3 regions of the Allochromatium vinosum DSM 180 genome follow, and region 1 is predicted to be linked to each of the others. Evidence: predicted binding sites of a transcription regulator. Region 1 holds the regulator's gene; each other region holds the start of a gene.
The links. The regulator FNR, encoded in region 1, switches genes on or off when oxygen is low (the NO sensors DNR and NnrR bind a similar motif). The targets are predictions, from matches to a motif close to TTGATNTANATCAA.

Region 2: a site for FNR is predicted at 2,289-2,302, ahead of hcp (hydroxylamine reductase). Genes of this name have one in related genera too.
Region 3: a site for FNR is predicted at 2,477-2,490, ahead of ALVIN_RS12480 (cytochrome ubiquinol oxidase subunit I). Genes of this name have one in related genera too.

Annotation. Positions count from the first base shown of each region.
Region 1 is NC_013851.1:448,814-453,216, forward strand. It holds gene ALVIN_RS01910 (class I SAM-dependent methyltransferase) at 1-75, shown strand, start outside; gene rnhA (ribonuclease HI) at 68-511, shown strand; gene dnaQ (DNA polymerase III subunit epsilon) at 514-1,236, shown strand; gene fnr (fumarate/nitrate reduction transcriptional regulator Fnr) at 1,237-2,004, opposite strand; gene ALVIN_RS01935 (CTP synthase) at 2,306-3,949, shown strand; gene kdsA (3-deoxy-8-phosphooctulonate synthase) at 3,946-4,403, shown strand, end outside.
Region 2 is NC_013851.1:3,128,627-3,133,029, reverse strand. It holds gene uvrA (excinuclease ABC subunit UvrA) at 1-2,186, shown strand, start outside; gene hcp (hydroxylamine reductase) at 2,378-4,006, shown strand; gene ALVIN_RS13825 (RNA recognition motif domain-containing protein) at 4,181-4,403, opposite strand, start outside.
Region 3 is NC_013851.1:2,824,443-2,828,845, reverse strand. It holds gene cydB (cytochrome d ubiquinol oxidase subunit II) at 1-724, opposite strand, end outside; gene ALVIN_RS12480 (cytochrome ubiquinol oxidase subunit I) at 740-2,344, opposite strand; gene ALVIN_RS12475 (NifB/NifX family molybdenum-iron cluster-binding protein) at 2,543-2,971, opposite strand; gene ALVIN_RS12470 (DUF6858 family protein) at 3,014-3,421, opposite strand; gene ALVIN_RS12465 (Crp/Fnr family transcriptional regulator) at 3,534-4,241, opposite strand.

The sequences.
Region 1 (4,403 bases):
TATCGCACCAGCCGCCACGCTCTGCTGCCGGGCGGCGCCGTGCGTCCCACCACCCGAGGAACCGGGCATGTCTGACTGTGTCGAAGCCTTCACCGACGGCGCCTGCAAGGGCAACCCCGGCCCAGGCGGCTGGGGCGTGCTGCTGCGCTGGGGCGAGGTCGAGAAGGAACTGCACGGCGGTGAGCGCGAGACCACCAACAACCGCATGGAGCTGATGGCCGTGATCATGGCGCTCGAAGCGCTCAAGCGCCCGACCCCGATCCGGATCACCACCGACTCGCAATACGTCAAGCGCGGAGTGGGCGAATGGATGCCGCGCTGGAAGCGCAACGGCTGGCGCACCGCCGATCGTCAGCCGGTCAAGAACCGCGATCTCTGGGAGCGTCTGGACCGGGCGCTCGGCCAGCACGAGGTGAGCTGGCGCTGGGTCAAGGGCCACGCCGGGCACGCCGAGAACGAGCGCGCCGACTGGCTCGCCAATCTGGGCGTTCCAACCACAGGAGGACGCTGACGATGCGTCAGATCGTCCTGGATACCGAAACCACGGGTCTTGAGCCGCGCGAGGGCCACCGGATCATCGAGATCGGCTGCGTCGAGCTGGTCGACCGCCGCCCGACCGGACGCAACTTCCACGAATATCTCAACCCCGAGCGCCAGATCGACGCCGAGGCCGAGGCCGTGCACGGCATCAGCAACGCCTTCCTCGCCGACAAGCCGCGCTTCGCCGAGCGTGCCGAGCGGCTGGTCGAATATCTGCGCGGCGCTGAACTCATCATCCACAACGCCGCCTTCGACGTCGGCTTCCTCGATCACGAGTTCGGCCTGTGGCGCGGCGCCGAGGCTCCGCGCATCGCCGATCTCTGCACCGTGACCGACAGCCTGCTGATGGCGCGCAAGCTCCATCCGGGCCAGCGCAACGGACTCGACGCGCTCTGCAAGCGCTATGCGATCGACAACTCGCACCGCACGCTGCACGGAGCGCTGCTCGACGCCGAGATCCTGGCCGATGTCTATCTGGCGATGACCGGCGGGCAGGTCTCGCTGTATCTCGGTGGCGAGGGAATGAACGGCTCGGGCGTGGGCGAGGGTCCGGTGCATCGCGGTCGCCTCGACCCCGAACGCCCGCGCCTGCGGGTGGTGCGGGCGACCCAGACTGAGCTGGAGGCGCATCGCGTGCGGCTGGACGCGATCTGGAAGGCGAGCGGCGGTTGTGTCTGGCTCGGCGGGACGGATTGATCAGGTGTGATGTTGACGTTGGGGCTGGCGTCGTCCTGGGCCGACACCGCCGAGGATCTCTTCGAGTCCCTGGAGATCGAGCAGTTCGATGTGCTTGCGCTCGACGCGCACCAGGCCGTCGTCCTGGAAACGGGTGAAGAGACGGCTGACGGTCTCGACGGCCAGCCCCAGATAGTTGCCGATTTCGTGCCTGGACATGCTCAGGTGAAAGTCAGTCGCCGAGAGTCCGCGTTTGTGCAGGCGCTGCGAGAAGCTGAGCAGAAAGGCGGCGAGCCGCTCCTCGGCGTTCTTCTTGCCGAGCAGGAGCAGCATGTCGGTGTCCTGGCCGATCTCCTTGCTGAGCAGCCGGTACATCTGGTGCTGGAGGCTGGGGATGATCGCGGTCAGCTCCTCCAGCCGCCCGAAGGGGATCTCGCAGATGGCCGAGGTCTCCAGGGCGCTGGCCGAGCAGGCGTGCTCGCCCTTGTCGATGGCGTCCAAGCCGAGGATCTCACCGGGCAGATGGAAGCTGAGCACCTGTTCTCCACCCTCGCTGCTCGGGGCGAAGGTCTTGAGCGAGCCGGTCTTGACGACGAACAGCGAGCGGAAACGGTCGCCCTCGCGAAACAGGATGTCACCGCGATGCAGTGGCCGTGCGCGCTTGACGATGTCGTCGAGACGTTCGACGTCCTCGGGCGTCAGTCCCATGGGCAGGCAGAGCGAGGAGAGGGTGCAGTGGCGGCACGCCACGCGGATGGATTCGATCGAGATCACTGTACTCTGATTCAAGACTTCCGCCCTCATTCCTCATCATGGCCCGATGTTGGGGCTATATGATTTTGTTTTTGATCTAGATCAAGTGCCGGCGTTTTTTAACCCGTTCCCCTCTGAAACTCAAGTGCTTATGTTTTCTTACACTTTTGGTTTCAGGTCGTTCCGGATGCGCGACTCCGCCAAAGCGTCCGAGGCGCCTGCAACAAACCACGCCATGCAGGATCGGATTGAGCCGGTGCGGCGATTTTGGTAGTTTGTCCAGGCATCCGAGTCACGATTCCCGACTCCCTCGACCCTCCCTCGGCTCCCATTCACTATGACAAAGTTCATCTTCATCACCGGCGGTGTGGTTTCATCGCTGGGCAAAGGCATTGCATCGGCCTCGCTGGCGGCGTTGCTGGAGGCGCGCGGTCTGCGCGTCACCATGATCAAGCTCGATCCCTACATCAACGTCGATCCGGGCACCATGAGCCCCTTCCAGCACGGCGAGGTCTATGTCACCGACGACGGCGCCGAGACCGACCTGGATCTGGGCCACTACGAACGCTTCCTGCGTACACGCATGGGGCGTAACAACAACTTCACCACCGGCCAGATCTACGAGAGCGTGATCCGCAAGGAGCGCCGGGGCGACTATCTCGGGCGCACGGTGCAGGTCATCCCGCACATCACCGACGAGATCAAGGCCAGCATCCGGCTCGGCGCCGAGGGTGCCGACATCGCCATGGTCGAGATCGGCGGCACCGTGGGCGACATCGAGTCGCTGCCGTTCCTGGAGGCCATCCGTCAGATGCGGGTGGAGGAGGGGCCGGAGAACTCGCTGTTCATGCATCTGACCCTGGTGCCGCACATCCGCACCGCCGGCGAGATCAAGACCAAGCCGACCCAGCACTCGGTCAAGGAGCTGCGCTCCATCGGCATCCAACCCGACATCCTGCTGTGCCGCGCCGAGAAGCTGCTGCCGGACGAGGAGCGGCGCAAGATCGCGCTCTTCACCAATGTGTCGGAGAAGGCGGTCATCTCGGCCATCGACGCCGACAACATCTACCGCATCCCGCGCCTGCTCCATGCTCAGAGCCTCGACGAGCTGGTGGTGCGCCAGTTCCATCTCGATGTGCCGGAGGCGGATCTCGCCGAATGGGATCGGGTGATGGACGGCTTCGATCATCCCGAGCAGTCGGTACGCATCGGCATGGTCGGTAAGTACATGAACCTGACCGAGGCCTATAAGTCGCTGTCGGAGGCGCTCGCGCACGCCGGCGTGCACACCAACACCAAGGTCGAGATCGTCTATGTCGACTCCGAGGTCATCGAGCGCGAGGGCACCGACTGTCTCGACGGGCTCGATGCCATCCTGGTGCCGGGTGGATTCGGCGAGCGCGGGGTCGAAGGCAAGGTCATGGCCGTGCGCTATGCGCGCGAGCAGCGCGTGCCCTATCTCGGCATCTGTCTCGGGATGCAGGTGGCGGTGATCGAATATGCGCGTCACATGGCGGATCTGGAGGGCGCGCACAGCACCGAGTTCGACCGCCAGACCCCGCATCCGGTCATCGCGCTCATCACTCAGTGGCGCGATGAGCAGGGGCGGATCGAGACCCGTTCGGAGAGCGACGATCTGGGCGGCACCATGCGGCTCGGCGGTCAGAACTGCCGGCTGGAGCCGGGCAGTCTGGCGCGCTCGGTCTATGGTCAGCCGCAGGTGCGCGAGCGCCATCGCCACCGCTATGAGTTCAACAACGCCTATCTCGACACCCTGAAGGATGCCGGGATGCGCTTCTCGGGCTGGTCGCTCGACAACCGGCTGGTCGAGATCATCGAGATCCCGGATCATCCCTGGTTCATCGCCTGTCAGTTCCATCCCGAGTTCACCTCGACCCCGCGCGATGGGCATCCGCTGTTCGAGGGCTTCGTGCGCGCGGCCCTGGTACAGCGTCAGTTCAACGGAGAACCCGCCGCATGATGCCGCTGGCCGGTTTCGAGGTCGGTCTCGACCGGCCGCTGTTTCTGATCGCCGGACCCTGTGTCATCGAGAGCGAGACGCTGGCACAGGAGACCGCCGGGGCGCTGAAGGAGCTGACCGAGGCGCTCGGCATTTCCTTCATCTACAAATCCTCGTTCGACAAGGCCAACCGTTCCTCGGGCGCGAGCTTTCGCGGGCCGGGCCTGGAGGAGGGTTTGCGGATTCTGGAGTCGGTGCGCGCGACCATCGGTGTGCCAGTGCTGACCGATGTGCACGAGGACACGCCGCTCGCTGAGGTCGCCGCCGTGGTCGACGTGCTCCAGACCCCGGCCTTTCTCTGTCGCCAGACCAACTTCATCCAGGCCGTCGCCCAGCAGGGGCGGCCGGTCAATATCAAGAAGGGTCAGTTCCTCGCGCCCTGGGACATGAAGCATGTGGTCGAGAAGGCGCGCGC
Region 2 (4,403 bases), 850 kb from region 1:
TGGCCGAATCGTTCGAGACCGCGCTCAACCTCTCCGGCGGCCTCGTCCAGGTCGGCTGGATTGATGAACCCGAGCGTCCCGAGCTGACCTTTTCGTCCAAATTCGCCTGTCCGCTCTGCGGCTACAGTCTGCCGGAGCTGGAGCCGCGTCTGTTCTCGTTCAACAATCCGGCCGGCGCCTGTCCGACCTGCGACGGGCTGGGCGTGGAGCCCTTCTTTGATCCCGGCAAGGTGGTGATGCATCCGGAACTGAGTCTGGCCGGCGGCGCGGTGCGCGGCTGGGATCGGCGCAACGCCTATTACTTCCAACTGATCCGCTCGCTCGGCGAGCATTATGGCTTCGATGTCGAGATCCCCTGGATCGAACTGCCCGAGCCGGTGCGCGCCGTGGTCCTCTACGGCAGCGGCGACGAGAAGATCCGGCTCAAGCTGCCGCACGCCAAGGGCAGTCCCAAGCCGCAGGTGTTCGAGGGCATCCTGCGCAACATGGAACGGCGCTATCGCGAGACCGAGTCCAACACGGTGCGCGAAGAGCTGGCGCGCTATCTCTCGCAGCGACCCTGTCCGGCCTGCCGGGGCACGCGCCTGAACGAAGCCGCGCGTCATGTGTTCATCGGCGGGCACAACCTGCCGGCGATCTCGGGCCTGCCGGTCGGCGAGTCGCTGCGTCTGTTCGAGACATTGGAACTGCCGGGCCAGCGTGGCGCGATCGGCGCCCCGGTCATCACCGAGATCGCCACCCGGTTGCGCTTCCTGGTCGACGTCGGACTCGACTATTTGACGCTCGAACGCAGCGCTGAGACGCTCTCGGGCGGTGAGGCCCAGCGCATCCGGCTCGCCAGCCAGATCGGGGCCGGGCTGGTCGGGGTCATGTACATCCTCGACGAACCCTCGATCGGACTGCACCAGCGCGACAATGCGCGGCTCCTGAAGACGCTCACCCATCTGCGCGACCTGGGCAACACCGTGATCGTGGTCGAGCACGACGAGGAGGCGATCCGCACCGCCGACTGGGTGGTGGATCTGGGACCGGGCGCCGGCGCGCATGGCGGCGAGATTGTCGCTCAGGGCACGGCGGATGAGATCGCCTCCAACCCGGCCTCATTGACCGGACGCTATCTGTCCGGCGAGCTGCGCATCGAGATCCCCGCCCGGCGCACGCCCAACGACCCCGCACGCCAGTTGCGCATCCTGGGGGCGAGCGGTCACAACCTGCGCGCGATCGATGTCTCGATCCCCGTCGGTACGCTCTGCTGCATCACCGGCGTCTCGGGCTCAGGCAAGTCGACCCTGATCAACGACACCCTGTTTCCGGTGGTCGCGCGTCACTTCAACGGCGCCAGCCTCACGCCCGCGCCACATACGGCCATCGAGGGACTGGAGCAGTTCGACAAGGTGGTCGACATCGATCAGAGTCCCATCGGCCGCACGCCGCGCTCCAATCCGGCGACCTACACCGGGCTGTTCAACCAGGTGCGCGACCTGTTCGCCGCCGTCCCCGAGGCACGCTCGCGCGGCTATGACGCCGGGCGCTTCAGCTTCAACGTCAAGGGCGGGCGTTGCGAGGCGTGCAAGGGCGACGGCGTGATCCGGGTCGAGATGCACTTCCTGCCCGACGTGCATGTGCAGTGCGAGGTCTGTCGCGGGCGGCGCTACAACCGCGAGACGCTGGAGATCCGCTACAAAGGCAAATCCATCGACGAGGTGCTGAATCTGACCGTCGAGGAGGCGCTCGACTTCTTCGCCCCGGTGCCGGTGATCGCGCGCAAGCTCCAGACGCTGATGGACGTGGGTCTGTCCTATGTCCAGCTCGGCCAGAGCGCGACCACGCTCTCGGGCGGCGAGGCGCAGCGCGTCAAGCTCAGCCGCGAACTCTCCAAGCGCGACACCGGGCGCACCCTCTACATCCTCGACGAGCCGACCACCGGGCTGCACTTCCACGACGTCAAGCATCTGCTCGAAGTGCTGCATCGACTGCGCGACCAGGGCAACACCGTGGTGGTGATCGAGCACAATCTCGACGTCATCAAGACCGCCGACTGGATCATCGATCTGGGGCCGGAGGGGGGCGACCGGGGCGGGCAGGTGGTCGCGGTCGGTACGCCCGAGACCATCGCCAGCGACGAGCGGTCCCATACCGGGCGCTTTCTGCGGCCACTGTTGGAGCGGTGGCTATCCAATTGTTAGGAGCGCATCTCTGACAGTCTGCGACAGGCTTTGGCCCTTGCCCCGTATCGTCTGGCGATCCAGGGGGGCTGTGCAGCATTGCCTCCTCCTGGCGCTCGCCGCTTGACTCACATCAAGTCGTCCGATGTCGCGAGATGACATGCTCGCGCCATCGAACGATCCTGTTGATCCGAAGCGAGAGCGAGTCTGCCATGAGTATGTTCTGTTTCCAGTGCGAAGAAGCATCCAAGGGTTTTGGCTGCACCACCAAGGGTGTCTGCGGCAAGCATTCCAAGACCGCCCATTTGCAGGATCTGCTGGTCTATCTGCTCAAGGGACTGGCGGTCGTCGCCGAGGACGCGGCCAGGCAGGGCACGCCCGATCCGGGTGTGGGGCGTTTCGTCGCCGAAGCGCTGTTCGTGACCATCACCAACGCCAATTTCGACGATGCGCGCCTGGAAGCGAGAATCCAGGCCATCATCGCCCGCCGCGATGCGCTCAAGGCCACCATTGGCTATTCCAGTGATCTGGATGCCGTCAACTGGACCGGCACCCCCGATCAATACGAGGCCAAGGCGCTGGTCGTCGGCGTGCTGTCGCAAACCAACGAGGACGTGCGCTCGTTGCATGAACTCCTGGTCTATGGTCTCAAAGGCATGGCCGCCTACGCCGATCATGCCGCCGTGCTCGGTTTCGAGAAGGCCGAGATCTATGACTTCATGGTTTCCGCCCTGGCCGCCAGCCTGACCGAATCCGACATCCAAGCGCTGATCGGCTGGGTGCTCAAGTGCGGCGAGTTCGGCGTGACCGCCATGGCGCTGCTCGACGAGGCCAATACCACGACCTACGGCCACCCCGAGATCACCACAGTCAATCTCGGTGTGCGCCACAATCCCGGCATCCTCATCTCGGGTCACGACCTCAAGGACATGGAGGAGCTGCTCAAGCAGACCGAGGGCACCGGCATCGACGTCTACACCCACAGCGAGATGCTGCCGGCGCACTACTATCCGGCGTTCAAGAAGTACGCGCACTTCGTCGGCAACTATGGCGGCGCCTGGTGGGAGCAGGACAAGGAGTTCGCGGCCTTCAACGGCCCGATCCTGATGACCACCAACTGCATCACCCCGGTCAAGGACAGCTATCGCGATCGGATCTTCACCACCGGACAGGCCGGCTGGCCGGGTGCCATGCACATCGCCGACCGTCCCGAGGGTGGGGTCAAGGACTTCTCGCCGCTGATCGAGCGCGCCAAGACCTGCGCGCCCCCGACCGAACTGGAGCAGGGCGAGATCGTCGGCGGCTTCGCCCATGCGCAGGTGATGGCGCTGGCCGACAAGGTGATCGACGCCGTCAAGTCCGGCGCCATCAAGCGCTTCGTCGTCATGGGCGGCTGCGACGGGCGTCACAAGCAGCGCTCCTATTACACCGATGTGGCCAAGGCGCTGCCCAAGGAGGCCGTGATCCTCACCGCCGGCTGTGCCAAGTATCGCTACAACAAGCTCGATCTCGGTGACATCGGCGGCATCCCGCGCCTGCTCGACGCCGGACAGTGCAACGACTCCTATTCGCTGGCCTATATCGCCTTGAAGCTCAAGGAGGCGTTCGGACTCGACGACATCAACGAGCTGCCGATCTCCTACGACATCGCCTGGTACGAACAGAAGGCGATCATCGTGCTGCTGGCGCTCTTGCATCTGGGCGTGAAGCACATCCGGCTCGGGCCGACCCTGCCGGCCTTCCTGTCGCCGAACGTCGCCAAGGTGCTGATCGAAAACTTCGACATCAAGCCGATCGGCGAGGTCGAGGCGGACGTGCGGGCGATGATGGCCGCCGCCTGAATATAGAGGGCACTGAACAGGCGAGTGAATCACGTGATTCACTCGCCGCACGCTTGTTTCGCCGATTGCAAACCAGCCAGGTATCAGACGCAAAAAAGCCGCACCCGCCGTCGGTCCAAGACCATCCGGCGAGTGCGGCTTTTTCAGTCGTCCAGCCTGAGCCGGACCCGGCTGTTACCAGCGCGAGCCACCGCCGCCGCTACGCGACGGACGATCGGAACGCGGCTTGGCCTGGTTGACGCGCAGAGGACGCCCCTTGAGCGGGGTCTCGTTCAGACCCTTGATGGCCGCGTCGGCCTCGGAATTGCTGGGCATTTCGACGAAAGCGAAGCCCTTGGAATCACCGGTGAACTTATCGGTGATCAGGTTCGCGCTCTCGACATTGCCGTAGGCACCG
Region 3 (4,403 bases), 1.2 Mb from region 1:
GCACGGCATCCAGCGCCGGCATCGAGACCACCGTGTAGCCGTCCACGCCGATCGTCAGCCATACCCCGGCCAGCGCGAAGGCGACGATGGTCGCCAGTCCCGCCTTCTTCGCGACCACCTTGGCCCGACCCGAGATCGGCTCGGCGGTGCGCAGTTGCAGCCAGATGGCCCCGTGCATGACCAGCATCCCGAGACTGATCAGCCCGGCCAGCAGCGCGAACGGATTGAGCAGCCCGAAGAAGCTGCCGCTGTAGTAAGGCCGCAGCAGGTCGTCGAGATGGAAGGGCACGCCCTGGAGCAGGTTGCCGAAGGCGATGCCGAACACCAGCGCCGGCACCGCGCCGCCGACGAACAGCCCCCAGTCCCAGGCATTGCGCCAGCGCGGATCGGCGATCTTGCTGCGGTAATCGAACCCGACCGGCCGGAAGAAGAGCGCGAACAACGCCAGCAGCATCGCGAAGTAGAAGCCCGAGAAGGCCGTGGCATAGACCAGCGGCCAGGCGGCGAAGATGGCCCCGCCGGCCGTGATCAGCCACACCTGATTGCCGTCCCAGTGCGGGCCGACGGTGTTGATGATGACGCGCCGCTCCTCGTCGTTCTGACCGAGGAAGGGCAGCAGGGCGCCGACGCCCATGTCCAGCCCGTCGGTGACGGCGAAGCCGATGAAGAGCACACCGACCAACACCCACCAGACAAACTTCAGCGTTTCATAGTCGAGGATCATGATCGAGTCTCCCTCCTAATCGAGCGGTTTCTGCGGAGCCGTGGCCGGGGTCATGCCGCCTGCGTGGCCGGTGTCGCGCTCGTGATGATAGCGGCCGGTGTGCAGCGAACTCGGCCCCAGGCGCGCGAACTTGAACATCAGATACATCTCGATGATGAACAGCAGGGTATAGAAGAGGATGAAGCCCGAGAGGCTGATGAGGATGTCGTTGGCCGTCAGGCTGGAGACGGCGATCGAGGTCGGCAGCACCTCGCCGATGGCCCAGGGCTGTCGCCCGAACTCGGCGACGAACCAGCCGGTCTCGGCCGCGATCCAGGGCGCCGGGATGCTGTAGAGAAAAAGTCGCAGCAACCAGCGTTTCTCCTCGATGACGCGCTTGGCGTTGAAGTAAAAACCCAGCACCAGCAGCACCAGCATCCAGACCCCAGCCCCGACCATGATCCTGAAGGTCCAGAACAAGGGAGCGACTTCGGGGATGGAGTCCTTGACCGCCAGCTGGATCTGCTCCTCGGTCGCCTCGGCCGGATTCTCGGTATAGCGCTTGAGCAGCAGGCCATAGCCGAGGTCTTTCTTGTGTTCCTCGAAGACGGCGCGGTTGCCGGGCGTGTCCTCGCCACCACGCAGACGCTCCAGATACTGATAGGCGATCATGCCGCTGCGGATGCGCACCTCGTGCTCGCGCATCAGATCCTTCAGCCCCGCTACCTCGGTGTCGAGCGAACGGGTGGCGATGAGTCCCAGCAGCCAGGGCACCTTGACCGCGTTGTGCGTTTCCTCGTCCTCGTTGCTCGGGTTGCCGTAGATCGTGAAGGCGGCGGGGGCCGGTTCGGTGTGCCATTCGGCCTCGATCGCGGCGAGCTTCACCTTCTGTACGTCGCCGACCTCGTAGCCGGACTCGTCGCCGAGCAGGATGACCGAGAGGATGGAGGCCAGACCGAAGCCGACCGCGACCGAGAAGGATCGCTTGGCGAAGGCCAGATCCCGTCCCTTGAGCATGTACCAGGCGCTGATGCCGAGCACGAACATGGAGGCGGTCACATAGCCGGCGGCAACCGTGTGCACGAACTTGACCTGAGCGACCGGATTGAGCAGCAGCTCGGTGAAGCTGGTCATCTCCATGCGCATGGTCTCGTAGCTGAACTCCGAGCCGACCGGATTCTGCATCCAGCCGTTGGCGACCAGGATCCACAGCGCCGAGAGGTTGGAGCCGAGCGCGGTCAGGAAGGTGACGGTCAGATGCTGGCGCTTGGAGAGCCGCTCCCAGCCAAGGAAGAACAGTCCGATGAAGGTCGACTCCAGGAAGAAGGCCATCAGACCCTCAATGGCCAGGGGCGCGCCGAAGACATCGCCGACGTAGTGGCTGTAATAGGCCCAGTTGGTCCCGAACTGAAACTCCATGGTCAGGCCGGTGGTGACACCCAGGGCGAAGTTGATGCCGAAGAGCTTGCCCCAGAACTTGGTCATGTCCCGGTAGATCTCGCGGCCGGTCATGACATAGACGCTCTCCATGATCACCAGGATCCAGGAGAGTCCGAGCGTCAGTGGAACGAAGAGAAAGTGGTACATCGCCGTGATGGCGAATTGCCATCGCGAGAGTTCGACCATGGTACTGTCGAGCATGAGCGAGTCTCCTGAAGTCCGGGACCAGGTGTCACGGAGGGTTGCTACCTCGGCACTTGGCTCGCCGGGTCGGGAGATCCTCGGCGAGCCGCGCCAGCGGCAAGAGACTAAACCGGATCGCGCTTATCGGAAATGATCTGAGTCAGGTTGTCGCTCGACGGGGCCGCTTTACGCGGATGTGGGGGCGGGTGAGCGGATTTACTTCAGAGACCCGACCTGGAGTCGAACCTGAGCGCGTTCCGTGCTGGAGGCGTGGCCATGGCCGTGTCCGTGGGCGTGATCGTCGTCGTGCGGAGCCGGTGTCGCAAGCGTTCGACCGGCGGCGAGATCGGCTGCGGCGCTCATGGGATCCGTGGCGCTGGTGGCATGGACGGCGATGCCGTGGCGGGCCAGACGGGTCCGGAACCCCTGGCCGGCGCTCTGGGTCAGGATGGCATCGAGTCCGAGTGTGAACAGCGGATGGTCGTCGCCGTGATGATCGTGCAGTGACAAGCCGGCGGGCAGATCCAGGCGCTCGACCTCGACCGGTTCGCCCTGGCCATCGGCCTCCAGGATGAGAAAGCGCCGGGTCTTACCGGCATGTCCGGTGATGGTGCGGAAATTCTGACTGGTGACGGCGATGCGCATACTGGTTTCCGAAGTTGATGGATGGAGGATATCGCGTCGCGCTCAGGCCGCTTCGCACTGGCTCTTGCACAAACCCATGGCCCAGTCCTCCATGACGGCGTTGGCCACCGGCATGGGCGTTTCCATGAAGGTGATCAGAAACCCCTGATCCGTCTCGGCGATCCCGATCGAACGCGGTCGGCAGGCCAGCAGTTCGGGCTTTGGCAGCGAGATGCCGAAGCAGAACACCAGATTCCTGGCCGCGCGGATGCCCTCGCCGATGTGTCCTTCGGGCAGTGACTGGGTATGAGCGTAGTGGTCGAACTCGGCGATGAAGACCGCGCTACGATGCGACTCGATGCAGGCGCGGAAATAGCCGCAGATGGCCTCGACCGAATCGAATGGCGTCTCCTCGCGCCCGATCTCCAGTGAGTAGATGGGATATTCGGCGAATGAGAGTGATGTTTTCATCGGGCGTGGAGATCCTGGCCATGGGCGACGGAATGGCGCAAGCGTAACCTTGAGATCAGGCGCAACGCATTGAAATTAGTCAAACTCAGCGGACCGGCGAGCACGCCTCGCCTCAATCCTCCGCCAGCCGTCGCAGATTGGGGATGTCGAGCAGGAAGAGATTGGGCGCCGTCTCCACCAGCAGCCCCTGACGCTTGAACTCGGCGATGGTGCGGCTGGCCGTCTCGGTGGTGACGCCGAGCATGGCGCCCATGTCCTCACGGCTGAAGAGCGGGCACTCGCTGGTCTCGCGGTCGCGCACCAGACGCAGCAGCAGTCGGGCCACGCGCTGGCGCGCCGAGCCGGTCGAGAGTTCGGTCAGCCAGGCATCGGCCTCGGTCAGGGCGCGCTGCCAGCGGGCCATGAGCTCGTGGTGCAGGGTCGGGTTGACGCGCCCGAGTTCGCGCACCAGACGCGCCGGGAAACGACAGACCTCAGTGGGATGCAGCGCGATGGCGTCGTGCTGATAGCGATCGTCGAGCAGTGACTCCAGACCCAGCACATCGGTGGAGCGGGCGACGCGAACGATGCGCTGGCTGCCGTCCGGCAGATATTGAACCAGCTTCAGCATCCCGGAACGGATGGTGAACAGGTACTCGCCTGTGTCGCCCGCCAGATAGAGATGCGCGCCCGGCTTGAGCGTGAACTGATCGATCGGCTCATGGATGTGTTCGAAGTCCGCTTCCTGCAGGCCGGAGAAGAGCACCGAGGTCCGTAGCGCGCAATTGAGGCAATTGGCCTCGCCGGACCAGGCCTCACGGAGAGAGACTGTTTTCGTCATCGGTAGCGATGGACTCCTAATCGGTCCGCGTCCACGGGAGCGCGGCTCACTGCCTGGGGTCTGTCTCCATCCGCGCCGGATTCATCTCGAATCGACGCGGTTGGAGCGATCGAAGTTAGAATATTACTCGAAGTCGGTGATCCAGGCGGCCCTGGCGTGTCA